Regions from separate parts of the Mesorhizobium sp. M1428 genome, predicted to be linked through region 3. Evidence: predicted binding sites of a transcription regulator. Region 3 holds the regulator's gene; each other region holds the start of a gene.
The links. The regulator HrcA, encoded in region 3, represses chaperone genes, less so after heat shock. The targets are predictions, from matches to a motif close to GTTAGCACTCNCNNNNNGNGAGTGCTAAC.
Positions count from the first base shown of each region.

Region 1: the regulator HrcA is predicted to act here: its motif matches at 1,187-1,215, upstream of groES (co-chaperone GroES).
Region 2: the regulator HrcA is predicted to act here: its motif matches at 1,021-1,049, upstream of groES (co-chaperone GroES).

Region 1 covers NZ_JAMYKT010000011.1:145,413-148,686, forward strand. Annotated here, with positions in the region: gene NKG60_RS17685 (S46 family peptidase) at 1-171, opposite strand, end outside; gene NKG60_RS17690 (S46 family peptidase) at 116-442, opposite strand; gene NKG60_RS17695 (S46 family peptidase) at 477-653, opposite strand; gene groES (co-chaperone GroES) at 1,268-1,564, shown strand; gene groL (chaperonin GroEL) at 1,630-3,274, shown strand, end outside.
Region 2 covers NZ_JAMYKT010000014.1:111,728-115,001, forward strand. Annotated here, with positions in the region: gene NKG60_RS20415 (bifunctional helix-turn-helix transcriptional regulator/GNAT family N-acetyltransferase) at 1-892, opposite strand, end outside; gene groES (co-chaperone GroES) at 1,111-1,407, shown strand; gene groL (chaperonin GroEL) at 1,470-3,125, shown strand.
Region 3 covers NZ_JAMYKT010000012.1:50,845-54,118, forward strand. Annotated here, with positions in the region: gene NKG60_RS18290 (PQQ-dependent sugar dehydrogenase) at 1-547, opposite strand, end outside; gene NKG60_RS18295 (hypothetical protein) at 647-844, opposite strand; gene hrcA (heat-inducible transcriptional repressor HrcA) at 881-1,993, opposite strand; gene rph (ribonuclease PH) at 2,138-2,854, shown strand; gene NKG60_RS18310 (VOC family protein) at 2,887-3,274, shown strand, end outside.

The DNA of each region.
Region 1 (3,274 bases), on a different contig from region 3:
GGGAAAGCCGGCGACCATCACAAGGTCGCCTTCCTTGATGCCTTCACAGGCTATGGGTAGCCAACTCTTCGGCCGGTAAGGCACATTGTCGCGCGCATATGGCCGGGAGGAACCATCAGGAGCGACATAGGCGCGATAAAAGCCGAAGTCGCCTGTGTGGCGCGGCCACATCCAATTGTCCGTTTCGCCGCCGAAGGTTACCGATGCCGAGCGCGGGCGCATAGACAAGGCGCACGTCCTCGATTTCGAGCTTCTGCTGGAGATAGTAGGAGGCGCCGCCATAATAGGCCCCTACGTCGCAGCGGCGATTGGGCTGTCCTTCACATGCGGCGATCAGGGCCTTGCGGTTCGTGGCGAGCCGCTCATAGCGGGCAAACTCATTCAGCTTATCCGAGACGCTCTTGAGCATTTCGGCGGTCACATCCCGCACGTCCTCGATCACATAGATTCGGCTGCCTGGCGCCGCGGGCAATTCTTCACCCAGGGCTCTTCGCCAGAAAGCCGTCTGTGAGATAGTCCTGGCCCTCCTTGCTGTGGTATTGGATGGATTCGAACACGCAGTGATGATTGGTTGCGACCAGCCCTTGTGGACTGATGAACGAGGCGGAGCATCCGCCCAGTGATACGATCGCGTTGAGCGCGTCAGCGTCCAAACGGCCCAGCTGGGCGGGATCGATCTGGAGCCCATCCGCGCCGCATGGCCGCGCCCACTTCCGCAGTCTGGCCCGGCATCCACATACCTTCGTCCGCCGACGTAGCGGTGACCGTCCAGAGCAAGGCGATGGCAGTTGCTTCGGCCAAACATTTCAAATTCGAGTTCATGCTGACCTGTCGCTCTCATCTTGCCTCCTGTTCTCCGCAGATTGGATTGGTGACTATCGGGATGGCCGGAGTCCTGGCGCCCGCGCGGCGGCCAACACCGTAAAGACCGAGTGGACCCGTTAACCGCAAGAGTCCTGATGGCGCTCACCTCTCATATTTGTCGCGCGCAACGTTTGCGGATCATCCGCTGCACCTATCGTGCCAAATGAATAAAGCCTTCAATTACAAATGGTGAGCCGCCTCATCCATGTCCGATCTCCGACGTCGTTCACGTAAAAGGCTCGGTGCTTCCACGCTCTTTTGCTCTTCGCCCGTCCCTCTTCCGTCTTGACTAGCAGGAGCCTACGGCCTATCTCACTGCCGCGTTAGCACTCGCTTCTGGTGAGTGCTAACCACGCTCCGGCAACGGAGAACCGTTCAACATCCGCACCAGGGAAATCCAAAAATGGCAAAGTCGAATTTCCGGCCGCTGCATGACCGCGTGGTCGTTCGCCGCGTCGAGTCCGAAGCGAAGACCGCCGGCGGGATCATCATCCCCGATACGGCTAAGGAAAAGCCGCAGGAAGGCGAGATCATCGCCGTCGGTTCCGGCGCCCGTGACGAGGTCGGCAAGCTCGTCCCGCTGGACGTCAAGGCCGGCGACCGCATCCTGTTCGGCAAGTGGTCGGGCACCGAAGTCAAGCTCAACGGCGAAGACCTTCTGATCATGAAGGAAGCGGACATCATGGGCGTCATCGGCTGACACGCCGCCGCCTTTCATCCGCACCATCCAATCTGAATTTCGGGCGAAATGCCCAGGAGTAAAAAATGGCTGCCAAAGACGTAAAATTCTCCCGCGACGCTCGTGAGCGCATGCTGCGCGGCGTCAACATCCTCGCCGACGCGGTGAAGGTCACGCTCGGCCCCAAGGGCCGCAACGTCGTCATCGACAAGTCGTTCGGCGCACCGCGCATCACCAAGGACGGCGTCACCGTCGCCAAGGAAATCGAGCTTGAGGACAAGTTCGAAAACATGGGCGCGCAGATGGTCCGCGAAGTTGCTTCGAAGACCAACGACATCGCCGGCGACGGCACCACCACCGCGACCGTTCTGGCACAGTCGATCGTCCAGGAAGGCCACAAGTCGGTTGCCGCCGGCATGAACCCGATGGACCTCAAGCGCGGCATCGACCTCGCCGTCGCCGACGTCGTCGCGACGCTGATCAAGAACGCCAAGAAGATCAAGACCTCGGAAGAGGTTGCCCAGGTCGGCACCATCGCCGGCAATGGCGACGTGTCGGTCGGCTCGATGATCGCGGAAGCGATGCAGAAGGTCGGCAATGAGGGCGTCATCACCGTCGAGGAAGCAAAGACCGCCGAGACCGAGCTTGAAGTCGTTGAAGGCATGCAGTTCGACCGCGGCTATCTCTCGCCCTATTTCGTCACCAATGCCGAGAAGATGGTTGCGGATCTGGAAGACGCCTACATTCTTCTCCACGAGAAGAAGCTCTCCAACCTGCAGGCCATGCTGCCGATCCTCGAGGCTGTCGTGCAGACCTCGAAGCCGCTGGTCATCATCTCGGAAGATGTCGAAGGCGAGGCCCTGGCCACGCTGGTCGTCAACAAGCTGCGCGGTGGCCTGAAAATCGCCGCCGTCAAGGCGCCGGGCTTTGGTGATCGCCGCAAGGCCATGCTGGAAGACATCGCCATCCTCACCGGTGGCCAGGTCATTTCCGAAGACCTCGGCATCAAGCTCGAGAATGTCGGCCTGAACATGCTCGGCCGCGCCAAGAAGGTGTCGATCTCCAAGGAGAACACCACCATCGTCGACGGCGCCGGCAAGAAGGAAGAAATCCAGGGCCGCGTCGCCCAGATCAAGCAGCAGATCGAGGAGACCACCTCGGACTACGACAAGGAGAAGCTGCAGGAACGTCTCGCCAAGCTGGCGGGCGGCGTTGCCGTCATCCGCGTCGGCGGTGCGACCGAGATCGAAGTCAAGGAAAAGAAGGACCGCGTCGATGACGCCCTCAACGCGACCCGCGCGGCCGTCGAAGAAGGCATCGTTCCCGGCGGCGGCGTCGCCCTGCTGCGCGCTTCGCTGGCCATCACCGTCACTGGCGCCAACTCCGACCAGACCGCCGGCATCGCCATCGTGCGTCGCGCGCTGCAGGCTCCGGCCCGTCAGATCGCGGCCAACGCCGGTGCGGAAGCATCGATCGTTGCCGGCAAGATCCTTGAGAACAAGGGGGCAACCTTCGGCTACAACGCCCAGACCGGCGAATATGGCGACATGATCGCCATGGGTATCGTCGATCCGGTCAAGGTTGTGCGCACGGCTCTGCAGGACGCGGCCTCGGTCGCCGGCCTGCTGGTCACCACCGAAGCTATGATCGCCGAGGCTCCGAAGAAGGAGTCGGCTGGCGGCGGCATGCCGGCTGGTATGCCCGGCGGTGGCATGGGCGGCATGGGCGGTA
Region 2 (3,274 bases), on a different contig from region 3:
AGGAATGGTGGCGCTCCTCGTTGGTCAATTTGAAGCCCGCAGCCTCATAGATGTGGCGGGCGGCGGCGAGCACGTCGTTGGTCCACAGCGTCAGTGTCCCGTAACCCGTGGCGCGGCAAAAGCCGACACATTCCTCGACCAGCCGCTTGCCGATGCCGAGGCCGCGCGCCGACGGCTCGACATAGAGCAGGCGCAACTTCGCCACCGCGTCCGACTGGCGCACGACGAAGACCGAGCCAACGACCTCCCCTTCCCGCTCGGCGATCCAGCTGCGTTCCCATTTCGGATCGAAGGATTTGACGAAGGCGCCGAGGATTTCGGCGACCAGCGCTTCATAGGTCTCGTCCCAGCCATATTCCTGCGCGTAGAGCAGACCCTGGCGATGGATGATCCAGCCGATGTCGCCGACCTGCAGAGGCCGCAGCGTGTAGGGAATCTTGGGTTCGGCGGTCCCGTCCAGCAGGCGCTGCACCGTCTGCATGGCCTTGACCAGCCTGTCCTGTTCGGCAACCGAAAGCCGTTCGAGCAAAGCCGCGACCTGGTCGTGCGAGCCCTGGTTCAGCGGCGCGAAAGCCTGCCGCCCGGCCTTGGTGAGCGCGATCGACGAGCGCCGCGCATCCGCCTCGATCGTGGCGCGCTCAACCAGATCACGCTCCTCGAACTTCTTCAGCAGCCGGCTGAGATAACCGGCATCGAGGCCGAGATCGCGCGCAAGGTCGGTGGCGGTCAGGCCATCGCGATGCGCCAGTTCATAGAGCACCCGCGCCTCGGTCAGCGAGAAAGTGCTTTTCAGCAGCCCTTCGTCGAGCAGCCCGATCTGGCGAGTGTAGAAGCGGTTGAAAGCCCGCACCGCGTCGATCCGCTCCTTGCCTGGGTGATGATGAATGGTCATGGCATCCTCCTCCCGGCAAGATCAGCGATTTAGTTGACTTAGTCAATGATCATGTTTGAAGCAATTGTCCTGATGATGCTCACCGGGCGCCTTGACTCACGCGAGCTGCCAGCCTATTTCACGGCCACGTTAGCACTCCACCAAGATGAGTGCTAACCACATGTCCGGCGCCGCCGGACGGAGGAACTGTTCTCACCATTCTCATCGAGGAATAAAAAATGGCAAAGTCGAAGTTCCGCCCGCTTCATGACCGCGTGGTCGTTCGTCGGGTCGAATCCGAATCCAAGACCGCGGGCGGGATCATCATCCCCGATACGGCTAAGGAAAAGCCGCAGGAAGGCGAGATCATCGCCGTCGGTTCCGGCGCCCGCGACGAAGCCGGCAAGCTCGTCCCGCTGGACGTCAAGGCCGGCGACCGCATCCTGTTCGGCAAGTGGTCGGGCACCGAAGTCAAGCTCAATGGCGAAGACCTTCTGATCATGAAGGAATCCGACATCATGGGCATCATCGGCTGAATATCGGCCTCACCCTCATTTAAATCTTCGGGCTCAATCCAAGCCCCTGCCAGGAGCTAAAAATGGCTGCCAAAGACGTAAAATTCTCCCGCGACGCTCGTGAGCGCATGCTGCGCGGCGTCAACATCCTCGCCGACGCGGTGAAGGTCACGCTCGGCCCCAAGGGCCGCAACGTCGTCATCGACAAGTCGTTCGGCGCACCGCGCATCACCAAGGACGGCGTCACCGTCGCCAAGGAAATCGAGCTTGAAGACAAGTTCGAAAACATGGGCGCGCAGATGGTCCGCGAAGTTGCTTCGAAGACCAACGACATCGCCGGCGACGGCACCACGACCGCGACCGTTCTGGCACAGTCGATTGTCCAGGAAGGCCACAAGGCGGTTGCCGCCGGCATGAACCCGATGGACCTCAAGCGCGGCATCGACCTCGCCGTCGCCGACGTCGTCGCGACGCTGATCAAGAACGCCAAGAAGATCAAGACCTCGGAAGAGGTTGCCCAGGTCGGCACCATCGCCGGCAATGGCGATGTTTCGGTTGGCTCGATGATCGCGGAAGCGATGCAGAAGGTCGGCAATGAAGGCGTCATCACCGTCGAGGAAGCCAAGACCGCCGAGACCGAGCTCGAGGTCGTCGAAGGCATGCAGTTCGACCGCGGCTATCTCTCGCCCTACTTCGTCACCAACGCCGAGAAGATGGTTGCGGATCTGGAAGACGCCTACATCCTTCTCCACGAGAAGAAGCTCTCCAACCTGCAGGCCATGCTGCCGATCCTCGAGGCTGTCGTGCAGACCTCGAAGCCGCTGGTCATCATCTCGGAAGACGTCGAAGGCGAGGCCCTGGCCACGCTGGTCGTCAACAAGCTGCGTGGCGGCCTGAAGATCGCTGCCGTCAAGGCGCCGGGCTTCGGTGATCGCCGCAAGGCCATGCTGGAAGATATCGCCATTCTCACCGGTGGCCAGGTCATCTCCGAAGACCTCGGCATCAAGCTCGAGAATGTCGGCCTCAACATGCTCGGCCGCGCCAAGAAGGTGTCGATCTCCAAGGAGAACACCACCATCGTCGATGGTGCCGGCAAGAAGGCCGAGATCCAGGGCCGCGTCGCCCAGATCAAGCAGCAGATCGAGGAGACCACCTCGGACTACGACAAGGAGAAGCTGCAGGAACGTCTCGCCAAGCTGGCGGGCGGCGTTGCCGTCATCCGCGTCGGCGGTGCGACCGAAGTGGAAGTCAAGGAAAAGAAGGACCGCGTCGATGACGCCCTCAACGCGACCCGTGCGGCCGTCGAAGAAGGCATCGTTCCCGGCGGCGGCGTCGCACTGCTGCGCGCTTCGCTGAGCATCAAGGCAACCGGCGCCAACTCCGACCAGACCGCGGGCATCAGCATCGTGCGTCGCGCGCTGCAGGCTCCGGCCCGCCAGATCGCGGCCAACGCCGGTGCGGAAGCATCGATCGTTGCCGGCAAGATCCTTGAGAACAAGGGCGCGACCTTCGGCTACAACGCCCAGACCGGCGAATATGGCGACATGATCGCCATGGGTATCGTCGATCCGGTCAAGGTTGTGCGCACGGCTCTGCAGGACGCGGCCTCGGTCGCCGGCCTGCTGGTCACCACCGAAGCCATGATCGCGGAGGCTCCGAAGAAGGAGTCGGCTGGCGGCGGCATGCCTGGCGGCATGGGCGGCGGCGGCATGGGCGGCATGGGTGGTATGGATTTCTAATCCAACCCGTCAGCCTTCAGATACGGAAAGGGCGGCCGAGAGGTCGCCCTTTTTTGTTGATGGGACGGAGGATGAGAGGCTGTTCGATTCCAAACCAAGCGGAAGCATACCCCTCACCCCTCTTCGGCGTCGGCGCAGAACGTGAATCG
Region 3 (3,274 bases):
CTGGTTTGCCGGATGTCTTCAGGTCGCCGTCGCGATAGGGGAAGCGGACGATGCTGTCGCTGTTGGCGACATAAACCCATTGCGGTTTGTCTCCTGGCGGATAGAAGGCGATGCCGTAGGGATAATTGAGCCCCTTGGCGAAGATCGCTTTCTCGATGGGCTTGGCGCTGCCCTCGGCGAGACGATAGACGCGTATTTGGTCGGCATGGCTGTTGGCAACAAACAGGTCGCCATTCGGAGCGACGCGCACGACACGTGGATTGACGATGCCGGATGCGATCATTTCAGCCGAAAAGCCCGGCGGCAATTCTGGCTTGGCGCTTTCGGGCCGTTCCGCCACGCCGGCGCCGTTCGAAGCGGATTGGGCGGGGTCGGCTGCCGGCATGTCTTGCGGCCCGATCAGGCGGCGGACGCCAGGCCTGTCGGCGTGCCAATCGCCGAACGCGGCTTCGCCTTTGAGCACATTCTGGTCCGCCTGCTGGGCGGCTGCCGGTGTCGCAACAAGGAGGGCAGCGGCAACGGCCGCAAAGCCGCCAGATCGGATCATCAACGTCCTCCGGGATTCGCCTCGAACAGGGCAAACGGCATCAGGCATTGATCGTTCCAAGCGGTCGTCCAGCACACGAGGATTTGAAGCCGAACCCGTTCAGTTGCCAGAGGCGTAAAAGTCGTCGTCGAGGCGCTTTTCCAGCGCGACCAGATCGGCCGGCAGCGGCAAACCCATCGCCCGCATCTCTTGCAGCTTCTCGCGCAACTGCTCTTGCACCTCGTGCTGATCCTCTGGCTGGTTGATCATTTCTTCGAGCAGCAGACTGATCTGGGCCTTGAACGATTCCAGCGCCATTCTTTTCTCCTCCTTGCGGCAGGCCCGCGGCGGCTCCTAGCTCAGCATGCGCGAAATCAGCTGCGCGGTATAGTCGACCATCGGTACTATGCGCGCATAATTCAGCCGCGTCGGCCCGATGACGCCGAGCGCACCGACGACGCGTGCGTCCTTGTCGCGATAGGGCGCCACTACCAGCGAGGAGCCAGACAGCGAAAACAGCTTGTTTTCCGAACCGATGAATATACGCACGCCCGGGCCTTCCTCGGCGAGGTCGAGAAGCTGGATCAGCCCATCCTGCGTCTCCAGATCCTCGAACAGATGCCGCAACAACTCTATGTCGGCCTGGGCAGTGACGTTTTCCAGGAGATTGGCGCGGCCGCGCACGATAAGCCGCCCAGGCACGCCGCTTTCAGCGCCTGCCCAGACCGCCAGGCCCTTCTCGACCAGATCCTGCGACAGCGTGTCGAGGGCTGCCCTGGTCTCTTCCTTGATGCGGGCGATCTCGACCCGCGCCTCGGCCAGGGTGCGGCCGCGGATATGGGCGTTGAGGAAGTTGGAGGCTTCGTGCAATTGCGAGATGGTGATGCCGGCGGGCAGATCGATGACGCGATTTTCGACGTCGCCGTTCTGCGAGACCAGCACGGCCAGCGCCTTGGTCGGCTCGAGCTGGATGAATTCGATGTGCTTAAGCGCCACCTCATTCTTGGCGGCGAGCACGAGGCCGGCGCCGCGCGACATGCCGGACAGCATCTGGCTGGCCTCGGTCAGCATATGCTCCAGCGTCGCGCCCGAGCCGGAGGCGCGCACCTGCGCCTCGATGGTGCGGCGCTCCTCGTCGGAGAGGTCACCAAGTTCCATGAAAGCATCGACGAAGAAGCGCAGGCCTGCCTGGGTCGGCAGCCGGCCAGCCGAAATGTGCGGCGCATAGATCAGACCGAGATGCTCAAGGTCGCTCATCACATTGCGGATGGTGGCCGGCGACAGCGACGACGGCAGGATGCGCGACAGGCTGCGCGAACCGACCGGCTCGCCATCCCTCAAATAGGAATCGACGATGCGCCGGAAGATGTCGCGCGAACGCATGTCGAGCGATTGAAGCGCGGGCGATTGCAGCGCGTGCGACGGGAGCACGTGCGACTGCGAGCCGGGATCGACTGCCTTTGTCATTTCGAGCCAAACCTCCGCCCCGAAGATATAGACTTCCGCGGCGGCGGCGCAACCGGTCCATTTTCCTTTGCGCCTCACGTCCCGTGCGGCTACAAGCCGGCCAAGATTCCCCGGCCAAGATTCCGAAGAAAGAAAGAAGCCTGAATGCGCCCTTCCAAACGCCAATTCGACGAAATGCGCCCCATCTCCTTCGAGCGCGGCGTCTCCAAGCATGCGGAAGGCTCGTGCCTGGTGAAGTTCGGCGACACGCATGTGCTGTGTACGGCCAGCCTGGAGGAAAAGGTGCCGGGCTGGATGCGCAACTCCGGCAAGGGCTGGGTGACGGCGGAATACGGCATGCTGCCGCGTTCGACCGGCGAGCGCATGCGCCGCGAGGCTTCGGCTGGCAAACAAGGCGGCCGCACGCTGGAGATCCAGCGGCTGATCGGCCGCTCCCTGCGCGCCGTGGTCGATCTGCAGGCCCTCGGCGAGCAGCAGATCACCGTCGACTGCGACGTGATCCAGGCCGACGGCGGCACGCGCACCGCTTCGATCACCGGCGGCTGGGTGGCGCTCTACGACTGCCTGCGCTGGATGGAAGCCCGCCAGATGGCGAGCTTGGGCAAGGTGCTGAAGGATCATGTCGCGGCGATCTCCTGCGGCATCCATGATGGTCAGCCGGTCATCGATCTCGACTACATCGAGGATTCCTCGGCCGGCACCGACGCCAATTTCGTCATGACCGGCAAAGGCGGCATCGTCGAGATCCAAGGCACGGCCGAGGGCGAGCCGTTCTCGGAAGAGCAGTTCGCGGCGTTGATGGAGCTCGCCAAGAAAGGTATTCAGCGCCTGGTCAGCTTGCAGCAAATGGCGGTGGCTTAGCTGCCTTCAATATTGATGAGATTGGCGATCCTGTGACTCCTTCCGCAATCCTGGAATCAGCACTCTACGTGACGGACCTTGCTGCCGCGGAACGGTTCTATTCGGGCGTGCTCGGGCTCGATCTGCTCGGCAAGGTCGATGGCAGGCATCTCTTCTTCCGCTGCGGCGACGGCGTGCTGCTTATCTTCAATGCCGAGGCGACCAAAGTGCCGCCGCCGGCCGACGCCAAGGTCAAAGTACCGCCGCATGGCGCGGTCGGCGAGGGCCATCTTTGCTTCGCCGCAAGCGCGGATGAAATCCCACGCTGGAAAGCGCATCTCGAGGCGAAAAAAATCGCCATCGAAAGCGAGTTCGAATGGCCGCAGGGCGGCTGCTCGATCTATATTCGCGACCCGTCGGGCAATTCGATCGAATTCGCCG